Regions from separate parts of the Thermovirga lienii genome, predicted to be linked through region 1. Evidence: riboswitches for the same ligand, from Rfam matches in the RefSeq annotation. Region 1 holds a riboswitch; the other holds the start of a gene.
What was found. A riboswitch is a leader RNA that binds a small molecule or an ion and turns the genes downstream of it on or off. The one in region 1 is predicted to bind cobalamin.

Region 2: another riboswitch for cobalamin. It lies ahead of V7Z69_RS08665 (aspartate-alanine antiporter-like transporter); the one in region 1 lies ahead of V7Z69_RS02795 (TonB-dependent receptor plug domain-containing protein).

What each region holds. Positions count from the first base shown of each region.
Region 1 covers NZ_DAITZW010000004.1:62,348-69,917, forward strand. Annotated here, with positions in the region: gene V7Z69_RS02790 (YgiQ family radical SAM protein) at 1-689, shown strand, start outside; gene V7Z69_RS02795 (TonB-dependent receptor plug domain-containing protein) at 958-2,763, opposite strand; cobalamin riboswitch at 2,854-3,030, opposite strand; gene V7Z69_RS02800 (baeRF3 domain-containing protein) at 3,138-4,271, opposite strand; gene V7Z69_RS02805 (HD domain-containing phosphohydrolase) at 4,381-6,288, opposite strand; gene V7Z69_RS02810 (DNA recombination protein RmuC) at 6,285-7,469, opposite strand.
Region 2 covers NZ_DAITZW010000040.1:4,638-12,207, forward strand. Annotated here, with positions in the region: gene aroC (chorismate synthase) at 1-1,022, shown strand, start outside; gene aroB (3-dehydroquinate synthase) at 1,009-2,577, shown strand; gene V7Z69_RS08660 (acetyl-CoA hydrolase/transferase family protein) at 2,677-4,188, opposite strand; gene V7Z69_RS08665 (aspartate-alanine antiporter-like transporter) at 4,217-5,407, opposite strand; cobalamin riboswitch at 5,528-5,725, opposite strand; gene pruA (L-glutamate gamma-semialdehyde dehydrogenase) at 5,924-7,558, opposite strand.

The DNA.
Region 1 (7,570 bases):
AGGTGCGCTCCATTCCCGGAGTGAAAAAGGTCTTTGTAAGGTCGGGCATACGTTACGACTACATAATGGCGGAGAACAACCGCTCCTTCCTTGAGGAACTCTGCGAACACCACGTAAGCGGCCAGCTAAAGGTGGCCCCGGAACACGTTTCGGCCCGAGTCTTGAACCTCATGCGAAAGCCCCCAAAGGAGGTGTTTTTAGAGTTCAAGAAGCTCTACGAGGAGGTCAACCGCTCCTTGGGAAAGAAACAGTTTCTGGTGCCCTACCTGATATCGAGCCACCCGGGAAGCACCCTGGAGGACGCCATAGAGCTTGCGGAGTTTCTAAGGGACATCCGTTACCACCCTGAGCAGGTGCAGGACTTCATCCCTACCCCAGGCACCCTTTCTACGTGCATGTACTACTCGGAGATAAACCCATACACGGGCGAAAAGATCTTCGTGGCCAAAACTGCCAAGGAAAAGGCCATGCAGCGAGCTCTGCTTCAGTGGAGAAACCCAAAAAACTACAAACTTGTAAAGGAGGCCCTATTGAAGGCAGGAAGAAGGGACCTAATTGGAAGGGGCAAGAAATGCCTTATCCGAGAGGACACAAGGGATGAAGAAAAGCACAAAAAAGGCCCAACAAAGCATAAAACCCACCCTAAGAATAAAAACCTAGACGAGAAAAAGAGAAAAAAGAAAAGATAACGACCTGCCTATACAAAAACGGAAGCCCCAGTTTCCCGGGGCTTCCGTTCTCTCTAAAAATATATCTATTAAAGGAGTAAAGGTGCAGGAAGCAAAGGTTGCGGCGGCCTTGCGCTTCCAGATGGTTAGTATATTGATTTTTTTCAAATTGTCAACACTTAAGTGTAAAATTCTCTACAATGTCTCAATTTTCAAACAATTATCCTTTGTTCTGCACACTTGGGCGTCCTGGTCCTCTCTCCTCGTCGGCTATACCAGCCTTAAGCACCTAAAACTGGTATTCCAGCGTAAGATACGCTCTTCTTTCTGGCCCGTAGTAATAGGTTCCCCATGACTCGCTGGCCCAGTAATCCTCGTCGAAGATGTTGTAGGCCGAAAGCCTGATGGTGTAAGGCTTTCCCTTGTACTCCAAGGAGGCATCCACCGTCGTAACATTGGATTCGACACCTTGTCCTTCGTTTCTGTTGCCCAGGTAGTGAAGTACCACCTGGCCGGACAGGGGGCCGTTGGTGTATATGAAGGAAGCGTCCACGTCCCATTCGGGGGTACGGGCCCTCTTCCATTGATTGTTTTTCTTTTCCTCTGCCCTCATCCACGTAGCGCCAAGCTCCAGATCCCAAAGGGAGGATATCTTCCAACGCCTGGAGAGCTCCAATCCCCAAGCCCGGTACTTATCGACGTTATCGTATTCTTTTCTGTCGCTTGACCAAACAATCTTGTCTTCCATGTCCATATAAAACATGTTAGCGCCCCAGGGGCCATCCTCATCCTTCCCCTTGACGCCCAGCTCATAGCTGTAACCCTTCTCCGGCTTCAAGTCGGGATTGGGAAGGACCCATGCACCATCACCTGCTATCTCGTAAAAACTTGGCATGGCAAAGAACCTTCCCGCAGATAGGTACCAAAGATTACCGTTCATCGTCTGGTAAGACAGGGAGAGTTTAGGGTTCAGCTCATTGTAGTCTTTTGCGTTATCTTGGTCCCATATCTCGTAGCGCAATCCCGCATTGAGGATAAAGTCCCCAACAGGCCTTGAAATCTCAATAAAGGGAGCGTAGTTTTTCCTCTTTCCTTCTGTATACCCAGAAAGCTTTTCATCTCTAAAGGAGGCCCCCCAGGAGACCAAGGCATCTTTCCAAGAGGTGTTTTTGGAAAACTCAGCCCCCCATGCTTCGTCGTCGTAAAAACTTCTGCCCTCCGGATCTTTGTAGTCTTTTTCTTCCTCATGCCTGTAAAGTATTGCCCTGGCAGTTTCCCCTTCCCATTTAACATAAAACCTTGAATAATCATTCTTTTGTTGATTTTCATCCCCATTATAGGTCCAGCGGGAGGTATATTTGCCCCATACTCCTGAGAAGGTGAATGGGCCACTTTTCAACGTCAAACCCCCTGAGTCCTGGTCGTAATCAAGATTCTTGTTTATAACCGTACCATTCCAGGACAGGCGTGACTCTCCTTCCTCTGAATGGCCGTACCATATCCTGGCGGAAAAATCCCCCTCGCTGGTCCAACCGCTGAAGGAGCCCTCTCGCCAGTCGTTGGTTCCAGCGCCTCCCGTGATCTTTACCCCTTCGCCCAAAGGTTTTTTGGTTATTATGTTTATCACACCCGCTGCAGCCATGGAGCCGTATAAAGCGGAACCAGCCCCCTTGACCACCTCGATACGCTCTATGTCCTCCAAGGGAATGGAGCGCAGGTCGTATGCCGCAGCCCCTGCCCCATGACTGGCCTTATAGTAGGGCACTCCATCAACCAAAATCAAAACCTCAGTCACAAGGCCCCTGAGCTTTATGTTGTCCTCTTGAGTACTGCCGTTGCGGGAAGATATATAAATTCCCGGGACCGTGGAGCTTAAAAGCTCTCCCAGCTCGGTGGCTCCGCTTCGCTCTATGTCCTCCGAGGTAACCACGTACGTGGCAGCAGGAACCTCCTCCAAGGACTGATAAACCCTGGAGCCGGTAACTACCTCGGGCTCAAGGGTCAAAGCTTCCTGAGCGAAGGAAGCTCCCGCCCAAAGCCCTACCACCATGACCGCAATGGCCAAAAAACCTGAAAAAAGCCTTCCCAACTTCATATAAAACCACCTCTCCTACGAAGTTTGGGGCCACAAAAAAAGGCCCATAAGGGCCAAAAAATCCGTCTCCTCCCTGGCCCTCGCGGGAAGAAACTTCCAGCTGAAGGGATCGGTATCCGGACTTGGGGTCTTCCTCCAGGTGCGCCTTCCCAGCAAACTTGCCAGTGGCTCTATGCACCCTTCGTCACCCTCACCGTAGCGGGGCTGTGCCGGATTCTCACCGGCTTCCCGATTTCCCTTCCGCTAATCTTTCGTTTTGCCCACATAAAATATAGCCAAAACCCTCCAAAGTCAAGCCCTCAGCAAAGAACAAGGGGAGCTTCGATGCTCCCCTCAACATTGGTTCTATCTATTCATCCATGCCAATCCTTGGATCAATACCTGAAGATGGCCGCCACATCCTTGCCTCCTGGCACCTCCTCGGGACTTACCACGTACACCTTGCCCCTGCTCCTCAAGGTCTCCACCGCTGCAAGGTCCAAAAGATCCCTTGCCTCAGGATCCTCCCTGGAGGTAAGCTCCATTTCGTGTGTGGCTTTTTTCCATTTGCCCCACACCTGGACCCCCAAAGGCACAAAGAGTACCTCCACCCTGCCTGAAAAGGCCGCCGGCAGTACTTCCTCGAGCATGGAAGAGGCCTTGCCTGTCCCCAAAAGGGCCTCGAACTTCTCCTTTGCCTCCATTTCCTCTTTCTTGAAGATAGGTTCCACTATGGCCTTTGCCCTCTGGAAGAGTTCCTCAGCCGTCAAATTGTCCGGGCTTCCCTCCACGAACTCCTCGGTCACGTGGGGATAGGACGCAACCTCCTTGTACAGGGAGACCACGTAGGCAACTCCTGCTGGAACCAGAGGCGCCGTCTCGTCCTTTAGAAGCTCCCGTATTCCCTTGTCCACCATTCGCAAGAAGGTTTTGAGGTTTTCCTTGAAGTCCTCGTCTCCTGCACCGTGGCCATGAAAGAGTCCCTGCCGGCCCGGGGCTGAGCCGATCTGACCCTGTTTCTCCAGGGGCTCGTACTGAAGGGCCTCGGATATGCTCTGGGGAACGTTCTCCAAGTCGACGTTTCTGAAGTCCTCTTTGGTGCACTGGATCAATCTTATTTTCTTCTTGCTGAGGCACAGAACGTAAAAGTCATCCCCACCGCCTACAAGAGGCAAAAGGGGCTTTATGTGAAATCCCCGGGAAACCACCGCAAGCTTGGGGACCTCCAAGGGTATCCTGTAGATCCTCTCGTACCCCTCGGACAAAAACACTGCAAGGGCCTTGCTTTGGTTTTCCCAGAACATGGAGTTCGAAAGCAGTTTCTTAGCAGGTTCCAAAAGATCCTCCACTTCCTGCTCCTTGAGTCCCCGACCCAAAAGTTCGTCCTGCACTTCCCCAAGGACACTCTTGAAAGCTATCTGGCTCTTTCGGGGCTCTGCGGGAAGGGGCGTGGGCATGTAGATGGAAACGCTGGGGGCCTTCTGGTGTTCCGATAACGCTATCAGCTCGCTTCGGGTCAACAACCTCATGACTTTTCGCCTCCCTTTCCTTTGCTGTTCTGCTCTTTGAGGCAATTCCCCAATGAAAAGGGACGGGGAATCAGCCTCCTTTACTTTCTCTAATTATAACACTAATCTATCAAGACAATGGGGCATCCTCAAAGGAAAAACTTTCCCGTTCGAAAAGCTCCACACAGGCTTCCACTACCTTGTGGTCGTACAAAATTCCCTTTCCTGCTTTGATCTCCTCCAACGCCTCCTCAAGAGTCAAAGCCGACCTGAAGGGTCTGTGGGAGACCATGGCCTCCACTACGTCCGCAACGGCCAATATTCGGGCCTCAATGGGGATATCCTCGCCTGAAAGCCCTCTGGGGTAGCCAGAACCGTCCAATCTCTCGTGGTGGGCATAGACTACTTCCGCAAGAACTGGCCTGTGGGTAAGCTTGCGCAATAGCTCATACCCTTTCTGGGGATGGGTGCGGACAATCTCCATCTCCACGTCGCTCAACCTGCCGGGCTTGTTCAAGATCTCCGCCGGCACTGCCACCTTCCCTATGTCGTGCACCAACCCTGCAAGTTTGACAAGCCTGATGCGCTCTTCTGAAAGACCCAATTTCCTGGCTAAGGCCTCTGAAAGAAAGGACACCCTTCTTTGGTGATCATAAGTATAGGGGTCCTTCATCTCCACCGTCTGAGCTAAAATTCCAATGGTGTCTTCCCAAAGCTTCTCAACCCGTCCCAGCTCCTCCTTGGCAAGGTCCCTTGCCGTTTTGTATTTGCGGGCCATCTCCGCCAAGGCTTCCACGTCGGTGTAAGAATTGAGTATCGCCTCCATCTTTCCATCGGAAAAGAGCGGGACTTGATTGAACAGAACGTGGAAGATCTCTCCACTCTTTTTCCTCCTTACCGTGACGCGCTCTATGCTTTTACCCTCTAAAGCCGATTTCATGTGATGTTCTGCCTCATGCATGCGGTCCTCGGGCACCACCAGCTCCCTCAAAGTCCTACCCTCTGCTTCCTCCCCGGAATAACCAAAGACCTTGGCGAAGGAACTATTGACCCGCTGTATCCTCATAGTGGTGGGATCCTGAAGAGCTACTGCATCTGGAATGGAGTCGAAAAGCCCCTCAAAGAAGGCCTTCTCCCTCAGGATCTCCTTCTTGCTGGACAAAAGCTCCTTGCCCTGGCTTATGCTTTTCTTAAAGGCACCATAGCCGCCCATAAGGCTCAGCACCAAAGCCATCGCCAATATGATGATCCCAGCAACTATCCAATCAGGATAGGAACCAGCGCCCCCATTAAGTTCCAGCCATTTTCTAATGGAAGCCTGTAGCACCGAGTTGGGGTCGTTTTTCATCTGCTTCAAATTGAAATCTATGACCTGCTTGAGAACGTTCTGCCTACCCTTTGGAAAGGCAAAACGCCACTCTGAGGGGTGGAATATGACGTTGGTGGCCACCACCGGGTATTTATGCTCATTGAAATACCCAAATATTCTACTGACGACCCCACAGGCCGCTTGCCCCCTCAATATGGCTTCGAATACCTCTTCCCCTGAAGGTACCTCCATGAACCTGCACCTGATGCCAAAATCCCCTAGGAGTTTTTTAAAATATTCACCGTATATGTCGCTTTTTTCCACCGCAACCGTCAAATCTTCAACGTCCAATATGGAATCTACGTTCAGGCCCTTTCGCTTGTAAAGCACCCCCCAATCGGTGAACACCGCCTCCGTGCTGAAATCGTAAAGTCTTTCCCTCTCAGGAGAGAAAACAATGGCTGTCATAACATCTATTTCTCCTCTTTCGAGGCGCTTCAATCCCTCATTGAAGGTTCCTTTGACGTATTGCAAAGTGTAACCTTCCTTTTTGGCTATATGCTCCAGGACATCGGCGTACAGTCCTTTGACCTTGTCATCTTCAGTAAAGATAAGGGGGTAATACTCATATACTCCTACCCTTATCAATTCTTCGGCACTGGACCTGACAGGAAGGAAAAAACACGCAAACAAACACAAAAGACATATCCACAAACATCTTTTCTTCATGCCTCGGCTCCTTCCTCTTCCTCTAGACTTTTGTTTGCTCCTTCCTTCACCAAAGCCTGCATTGCTCTCTCTTGGTCTATTTTATCAAGCACTCGTTCCAAACCTTTGCGCCTTGAATTGACCAGGGAGTCGTACTCGTCCTGAAGGGATTTGATCCTCTTGCCCAATTTATCCATCCTATCAAGGAACTTTTCCCACTCGGCTTTGAACCTGCCGAAAAGGGCCAGAATCTCCTTGGATGCCTGCTGTAGGGCAAAGTTTTCCACGGCCTGTCTCACTACGGCCAAAACAGCAAAGAGTGTAGTGGGGGAGCAGAATATTACTTTCCTTGAAAGGGCCTCATCCAAAAGCGCAGGTTCATTTTCTTGGATGAATGAAAAAACCTGCTCATTAGGGATGAAAAGTAGCGCATAGTCCACGGTCCCTTGCTCTGGATCTATGTACTCCCTGGAAGCTACTTCCTTTATCCTGTTTCGGACGTCCCTTATGAAGGCCTTAGCGTAAGAATCTTTTTCCTGCTCCGAAGGGGACTCCATATATCTTACATAGTTGTCGAAAGGAAATTTGACGTCCATATTGAGCACTAGGCCCCGAGGAAGAAGGAACGAAAAATCTGGCCTCGTGCCATTGGCCGTCTGGCTCTGTTTCTTGTAATTTATACCTTCGACTAGCCCTACAGCCTGCAATATGTCCTCGGCCATCCTCTCCCCCCACTGCCCTCTCGCCTTGGAGCTTGCCAAAACTTCCTTTAGGCTCCCGGCGGTTCGGACCAACTCCGCCGTCTGGATGCTGAACTCGGAAAGCTTTCCTGCAAGCTCCCCAAATTTCTTCTCCCTATCCTTTTCCAATTCCTTTATAAGCCTGGACACGTTCTCCAGCTTTGATGCCATCTCTTCCAGTTTCTGATCTATAAGGGCCTTTTTACCTTCGAGCTCCTGTGAGGTCGCCTGTCTTTCTGCTTCAAACCTCGAGCGAGCGAGCTTCAAAAACTCATCAGTGGAACGGCTCAGAGCCTGAACGGAAAGCTCACCGAAAGCCTCCTTCAGACGGGACATGGCCATCTCCATCTGGTTTTCTGCCAGCTCCCGTGCCGCCCTGCCATGAAAGAACCTCATGAAAGAAGACACTATTACTCCCAGCAAAAAACCCGCTATGAACACAAATATCAAAACGTAAACCATGCCAGAATTGGTCAATTCGTGAATCTCCCCCAGCAGCTTTTATTTATAAAATAAATGAAATATATTTTTCCACATATATTATGGTATATTAATACACAAAA
Region 2 (7,570 bases), on a different contig from region 1:
TAGAAAAAGATCATCTTACCATCTGGGGCGGCATTTGGAACGGCAAAACCACTGGTGCTCCATGCGGGTTGACCATTGAAAACAGCGAGTGGGAAATGTGGCGAAGCTCCATGGATCCCCAAAGTTGTGATCCCGAAGCTGTGAAGGAAAAGAGCATTTATTGTCCTCGTCCTGGGCATGCAGATCTTCCAGGAGGATTGAAGTACGGCCATGAAAACATGCGGCCGGTCCTTGAGAGAGCAAGCGCCAGGGCCACCGCAGCGTGGACCGTGGCGGGGACCTTGGCCAGGCTTTTAATAGAAAGCTTGGGGATAGAAGTTAGAAGCGCGGTAACAAGCGTAGGTGGAGTGACGGTGAAAGTACCTTCTGAAGAGGAGGAATGGCATGTTGCTTCCAACTCGCCGTTGGGTTGTGTGTTTCAAACCGATGAGGAGAGGCTGAAAGAAAGGATAAGGGAGGCGATGAATGAAGGAGATAGCTTGGGGGGAGCCTTCGTGGTATCCGTCAAAGGACTTCCGCCTGGGGTTGGCTCCTACGTGGAGTGGGACCGCAGGTTGGATGGAAGGATAGCCCAAGCTATGATGGCCATTCCTGGCATAAAGGGAGTGGAGGTGGGAGAGGGGTGCCGACTAGCAGACCTTCCTGGCAGTCAGGTGCACGACGGCATTTTTATGGATGAAAAAGGAAGGATCAAAAGGGAGACCAACCGCGCCGGAGGTATAGAGGGAGGCATGACCAACGGTGAAGAGGTGCTTGTAAGGGCCTTTATGAAGCCCATACCCACCCTCACTAGGCCTCTGCCTTCGATTCGCTTGGACCTGATGGAAGCTTCCTTTGCCCACAGGGAAAGAAGTGACGTGTGTGCCGTTCCAGCCGCGAGGATAGTAGCCGAGGCCATGCTGTCCTGGGTGATTGCGGCGGCCATAATGGAACAATTTGGAGGAGATATCCTGGAGGAAGTCCAAGAACGTTTTTCTTCCTATGTTAGTAGGGTTGGGAGGAGAGACGATGAAAAGGCCTAGCATATTCATAGGGGGGTTCATGGCGGCAGGCAAAACTACGGTGGGAAAGGCTTTATCCGTGAGGACGGGTATGCCTTTCGTTGATTTGGACGTTCTTATAGAGCAGAGGGAGGGCATGGCTGTAGCTGAGATATTTAAAAAAAGAGGAGAAGCCTACTTCAGGGAGCTGGAGAAAAAGACCCTGCTTGATCTTTTGGATGCCGGCAATATCATTGTCTCCCTTGGAGGGGGCACCCTTTTGAATCAGGACCTCAAGAGTAAGATCCTGGAGGAAGGAACCCTGGTCATATTGGGAGTTTCTCCACAAGAGGCCATTGCAAGGGCGAAGAACGAACCGGGCAAAAGGCCATTGCTTGACGAGGGAAAGGTAGAGGTACTTTGGAGGGAGAGGCAGAAGATATATGAAGGGGGCAACCTACATATAGAGACCGACGGAAAAACAGTGGGGGAGATCCTGGACGAGGTCCTTTTGAGCTTGGGACTTTTGACTGATGAAGATGCTCCAAAAATTGAGGAGGTAATAGACGACAGCATATTCATAGGTAGAGGCATCCTCTGCGAAGAAAAGCTTAGGAGCTTGTTGGGGGATGGGGATCTTCCTTTCGTGGTGGCCGACGAGCTTTCCGGTCCCTTTTTCTCAGGGAGGCTTAGGGCGCTGAAGGGGCTCTATATACTGCCTAGAGGTGAGGAGGCCAAGACATTAAGGCATGTGGAAGGACTGTATGAGGCCTTTGCCAAGGCAGGATTGGACAGAGGAAGCACCGTAATAGCTCTAGGGGGTGGTTCCGTGGGCGATGTGGCGGGTTTTGCCGCTGCTACCTGGATGCGCGGTGTGCATTTGGTTCAGTGCCCTACCACCCTTCTTGCTCAGGTGGATAGCTCCATAGGTGGAAAGGTGGGGGTAAACCTTCCTTTTGGTAAAAACCTTGTTGGAGCCTTTTACAGGCCAAGGGCAGTTGTAGCGGACGTCAAGTGCCTCTTGACTCTGTCTTGGGACAACTATAGACAGGGACTTGCGGAGATCGTCAAGTACGGCCTAGGTGAGGACTGGGAGCTTTTCAAGCTGCTGGAGAACAACAGAGAAGCCCTCGTCAGGCGAGACTTGGATTTTCTCGTGGAGGTCATAGCAAGGTGCGTGGCGATAAAGCAGAGCATAGTCAAAATGGACGAGCAGGAAAAAACAGGGGAGAGGATGCGCCTAAACCTTGGCCATACTGTGGCCCACGGCATAGAGAGCGCCTCGGGATACCAGTGGAGTCACGGGGACGCAGTCTCCGTCGGTTTGGTAGTGGCTACGACCCTATCGTGCAGGTTGGGACTTTGTGACGAAGAGACCTTGAACAGGCTCAAAAGCCTGCTGAAGGGTTTGGGCCTTCCAGTGAAGTCCCATTTGACCTGGGAGCAAATAGCTCCGTTCATAGAAAAGGATAAGAAATTTACCAACGGCAAATCAAGGCTTGTCCTTCCTGTAAAGGGTGAGAAATCCGTAGTTATAGAGGAATGCACTTTGGATAAATTTAGGGAGTGTTATGAAGAGATATTGGCTTCGGAATGATCGAAATTTAGGGCGGGAGGTATTTATTTAGGCCGAGAAGTTACCCTTCTCGGCCTAGGAAAGGAGACGACCTGTATGAGGTGTGGTTTCTTTAATGGTTTAGCAGACTTTGGGTTTCATGGTACCATATTTAACCATATAGTTGTGTAAATCGAAAACTCTATTTAACATGTGGGGAGTATGTTTATATTTGGCATAAAAAAGAGCTTTCCTGTAGTAATCCCATAATTCCTTCCTGAAATCTGGATGGGCGCATTTGCCGATTATTTGTTTGACCCTTTCTTTTGGGCTCAAGCCTCTCAGATCGGCTAAACCTTGTTCCGTTACGACGACGTGTACATCATGTTCGGTGTGATCATGATGGGATACCATGGGTACTATGGAGGATATATTCCCGTCTTTGGCCACAGACTTAGTTGTAAAGATGGACAATGCAGCGTTTCTGGTGAAGTCACCAGACCCTCCGATTCCATTCATCATTGCGCATCCACCTATATGAGTAGAGTTGACGTTGCCATATATATCTATTTCTATTGCTGTGTTCATTGCTATTACTCCGAGGCGACGAATTACTTCAGGGTTATTGCTTATCTCCTGGGGTCTGAGGATGGTGTAGTTCTTGTAGAATTTTAAGTTTTTATAAAAGTGGTCCAATTTTGAGGGAGAGATTGTAAAGGCTGTCCCAGATGCAAAGGATACCTTTCCTGTATCGATCAACTCCAGCACGGCGTCTTGCAGGACTTCTGAGTATATCTCTAAATTTTCAAAACGGGATTCTTTGAAGTTGGTTAGTACTGCATTGGCCACACTGCCTACGCCGGATTGTAGAGGGAGTAAATTTTTGGGGAATCTTCCTTTTTTGATTTCAAATTCAAGAAAATCAATTATGTGGCCTGCGATAAGCCTGGAATCTCTATCTATCTCCGCAACGGGGTTTGTAGAATCCTTTCGGTTTGAGATTACAATTGCGACAATTTTTTCTTTCGGACAAGGGATATATGGTATTCCTATTCTATCGGAAACTCTGCACAGAGGTATTGGCGATCTTAAGGGAGGGTCCCCAGGGTCATATATATCGTGAAGGCCTTCCAAATCCAGCGGTTGGGCAAAATTTATTTCCACTATTACTTTGTCTGCTTTTTGAACGAAGGTGTTCGTCGCTCCCACAGAGGTGGATGGAACTATCCCGCCGTCCTCTGTGATGGCAACAGCTTCTACTAAGGCTATGTCAATATTACCTAGATATCCTAGTTTTATAAATTGAGGCAAATGACTCAAATGAATATCGCAAAAATCTATCTGTCCCGAGTTTATGCCGTTTCTGCAGTCGGTGTTTGTTTGGTAAGGGTATCGTTTCTTAATGACGCCACTTCTTGCGAGAACTCCGTCTAATTCATCTCCTGTTGAGGCGCCCGTAATGATGTTTAGTCTTATATTTTCACCCTTCTGGGCTCTTTGGGCGATCATTTCAGGTACGACCTTGGGATAGCCTGCTGGAGTAAAACCGCTACATGCTACGGTCATTCCATCTTTGATGAATTTCGCCGCTTCCTCTTTCGATACCACTTTTTCTCTCAAAACCTTACTTCTTATTCTTTCATGAAGCTCCAATTTAGCTCACCTCTTTCTCTCAGATTATTTATATAGCAGGCAAAACAAAGATCATCTTGGTAAAAAGCACCATGCCGAAAAGAGCGAAAGGATACGTGGCCCCATAGCCTAAAACAGGCTCATCACTATTGACTGCTTCTATTGCTGCTCCCAAACCAGGTGTAGATGTCATGCCTCCACAGAGAGCTCCCAACAATAACGGCCAATCGAGTTTGAAAATTCTATGCCCGACCCAAAAACCAAAAAGGATAGATATGCTTCCTGCTACAAGGGAGGCAAAAAGTATGCCAATTAGATTGAAGCTCAACGTTTTGAAAAATAGGCTTCCATATTTAAGGCCTATGGAGCTTAGGAATATTAGTAAGGATAAGGATCTAACCTTATTAAGCACTTTCTCGTTAATCCTGAAATCCAAAAAGAAGACTTTCCTTTGATATCCTAATGCCAAGGAGGATAGCAAAACTCCACCTGTAGTGCCCAATTTGAAATATCCTATTTTGTATAAGGGGAGAGCAATATTGCCTAATAGGTAGCCTAAAATGCAGCATATAGCAAAACTCAAAACGAATGAAATTGCTTTTTGCATATTTACAGGCTTGTTTCCAGTTATATCTGCAGTTGCGTTAAGGGCATGAGAAGATGTCAATTCTTTATTTTGTGTTCCTATGTTGAAGACTTGAGGCAGTAATTTCGTAGAAAGAATAACCAGTAACACTCCTATAGGATAGCTTATAGCATATGCTATACCTACGTCAGCGGAGTAGTTTGACCCCATAATTTTCCCGTAATCAGTGGCGGATTCTAAGGCCGAGGCTAATCCAGGGGAGCTTGTAAGAGCTCCTACGTAAGTTCCTGCAGCATGTCCTTTGGATAAAGTTGGTAGTGTAAGAACAACAATGTAACTGGTTAAGGCGCCAATAAACGTTATCGATAACCCCAAAAGAGCGAACTTGAAGCCGTGGCTTTTGATTACTGTTTGTATCTTTTTGCCTGCAATAAGACCCACTGTAGCTATGAAAAATATGAGGCTTATCTTTATAAGCCACGAGGGTATCAAGAGGGAATAGTTTCTTAGAAAAAGAGACAAGGTCATGCCTGCTACCAACGCACCAGATTCCCCAAGACTAAATTTCCCAACGTTTAGCTTACCGAGGTGGTTACCTGCAAAGGCAGCGACTACAACCAGAAAAATGGTAACTATGCAACTTGAAGAGCCCATGTTTACGCCCCCTTTTTGAATAAAAAAGTGCCCTCCACAGAGGAGGGCACTGGTAAAAACCAACCATTCGGATGTCCGAAGCAGACACCCATTGCCGCACCAACCATCCTCGTGGTTTTGCGTGCTTCTACATCACTGGCAGGTCTCCTGGCTCCGGGTCATCGCTTGGTTGAACCTTCCCATCGCATTAAAGCGACAGTGGCATATCTCAACCACGCTCTCCGTTACAGTGGCGGGACCGCGCCGGACTCTCACCGGTCTTCCCTTTTAAGCCTACCTTGCAGAGCAAGATAAGGCACCAATGATGCGCAAATATATGTAATTTTTTATAAAACGCTTCTTTATTCTGACGGGGAGTTTACTGCAATAAATGTGCTTTGTCAATTAGGTGTTGTTTATATGTGTTACCGGACAGTGATATTGTCACCCTGTAAGGGGACATTTTCGCTATCCGTTGTCAGCATAACATAGTCATGGTAACTAGAGGCCTTTTTAAGGCCTCTAGTTACCATTTGTCTACTTTTCCAAAAACGGATAACTCCAATGGGTGGGGGGATTTAGATTTTCTTTAATAGTTCTTGGAGAAATCCATCTAATCAGATTCAAGTAAGTTCCGGCTTTATCGTTGGTGCCTGAGGCTCGAGCTCCTCCAAATGGCTGCTGGCAAACTACAGCTCCTGTTGGTTTGTCGTTAATGTAAAAGTTACCTGCTGCATACCTTAATATTTTTGCTGCTTTTTCTACAGCCTTCCTGTCTTTTGCGAAGATTGAGCCTGTTAGGCCGTATGAGGAAGTGGAGTCGCATAACGTTAATGTTTCCTCAAAGCGCTCGTCTTCATACACGAAGATGGTCAGAACCGGCCCAAAAATTTCTTCGTTCATTGTCACGAAGTTAGGGTCGTTTGTTTCTATTATGGTGGGTTCTACGTAATATCCGGTTCTTTTATCTCCGTTGCCTCCGACTATTATCTTTGCGTTTGGCGAAGTTTTTGCTTTTTCGATGTACCCCATAATTTTTTTATAAGACGCTTCATCTATTACGGCGTTTACAAAATTTTTGAAGTCTCTAACATCCCCAACTGATAGATTTTTTGTCCAATCGACGAGGATTTCCCTCAACTTCTTCCAGATGGATTTAGGGATATAAGCTCTTGAAGCTGCAGAGCATTTTTGTCCCTGATATTCGAAAGCTCCTCGTACTAAAGCGGTAGCGAGGGCGTGAATATCTGCTGAATAATGGGCGAATATAAAATCTTTGCCGCCTGTTTCTCCTACTATCCTCGGATAGTTTTTATATTTTGATATATTTTCTCCAAGCTTTTTCCATAGTGTGTTGAAGGTATCTGTGGAGCCCGTAAAGTGTAAACCCGCGAAATTGGTGTTGCGGAGTGCAACTTCGCTTATTTCAGATCCTGGCCCAGGCAGAAAGTTTATTACTCCCGGAGGCAGTCCAGCTTCTTCAAAAATCTTCATCAAGTAGTAGCTGGAAAGCAAAGAAGTTCTTGCAGGCTTCCATATTGTTGTGTTCCCCATAGTAATAACTGATGAGTTGAGGCTTAGCGCAATGGCAGTAAAGTTAAAAGGCGATATGGTTAAAACAAATCCTTCAAGTGGCCTGTATTCCATTTTGTTTACACAATCATATTCGTGAGGTTGTAAAGGCTGCCACTGATAAATATATGATGCCTGATAAGCTCCGAATCTTAAGAAATCGATGCTTTCGCAGGCAGCATCTATCTCTGCTTGATGTACGTTTTTTGCCTGTCCCAGCATCGTAGCTGCATTTAATAAATAGCGATATTTGTTGCTGATTAGCTCAGCGACCTTCAGCATCACAGCACACCGTTCTGTCCAATGGAGGGATTCCCACTCTTTTTTGGCTAGTAGAGCCTCCTTGATAGCTAGTTCTGTTTCCTTTGGACCTGCTTCATGGTAGATGGCAAGGACATGCCCGTGGTCACATGGCATAGTTACTTCTCTTATCTTGCCTGTCCGTACCTCCTTCCCCCCTATAATCACGGGGATCTCGACCTTGATCTTTTCTTGGCGGGATAACTCCTTCCTCATCAGTTTCCTTTCAACGCTACCAGGAGCATAATTTTTGGTTGGTTCGTTCCTGGGTTTGGGAAAACAAAAGATCCCGTTATTCATAGAAAAAATCCT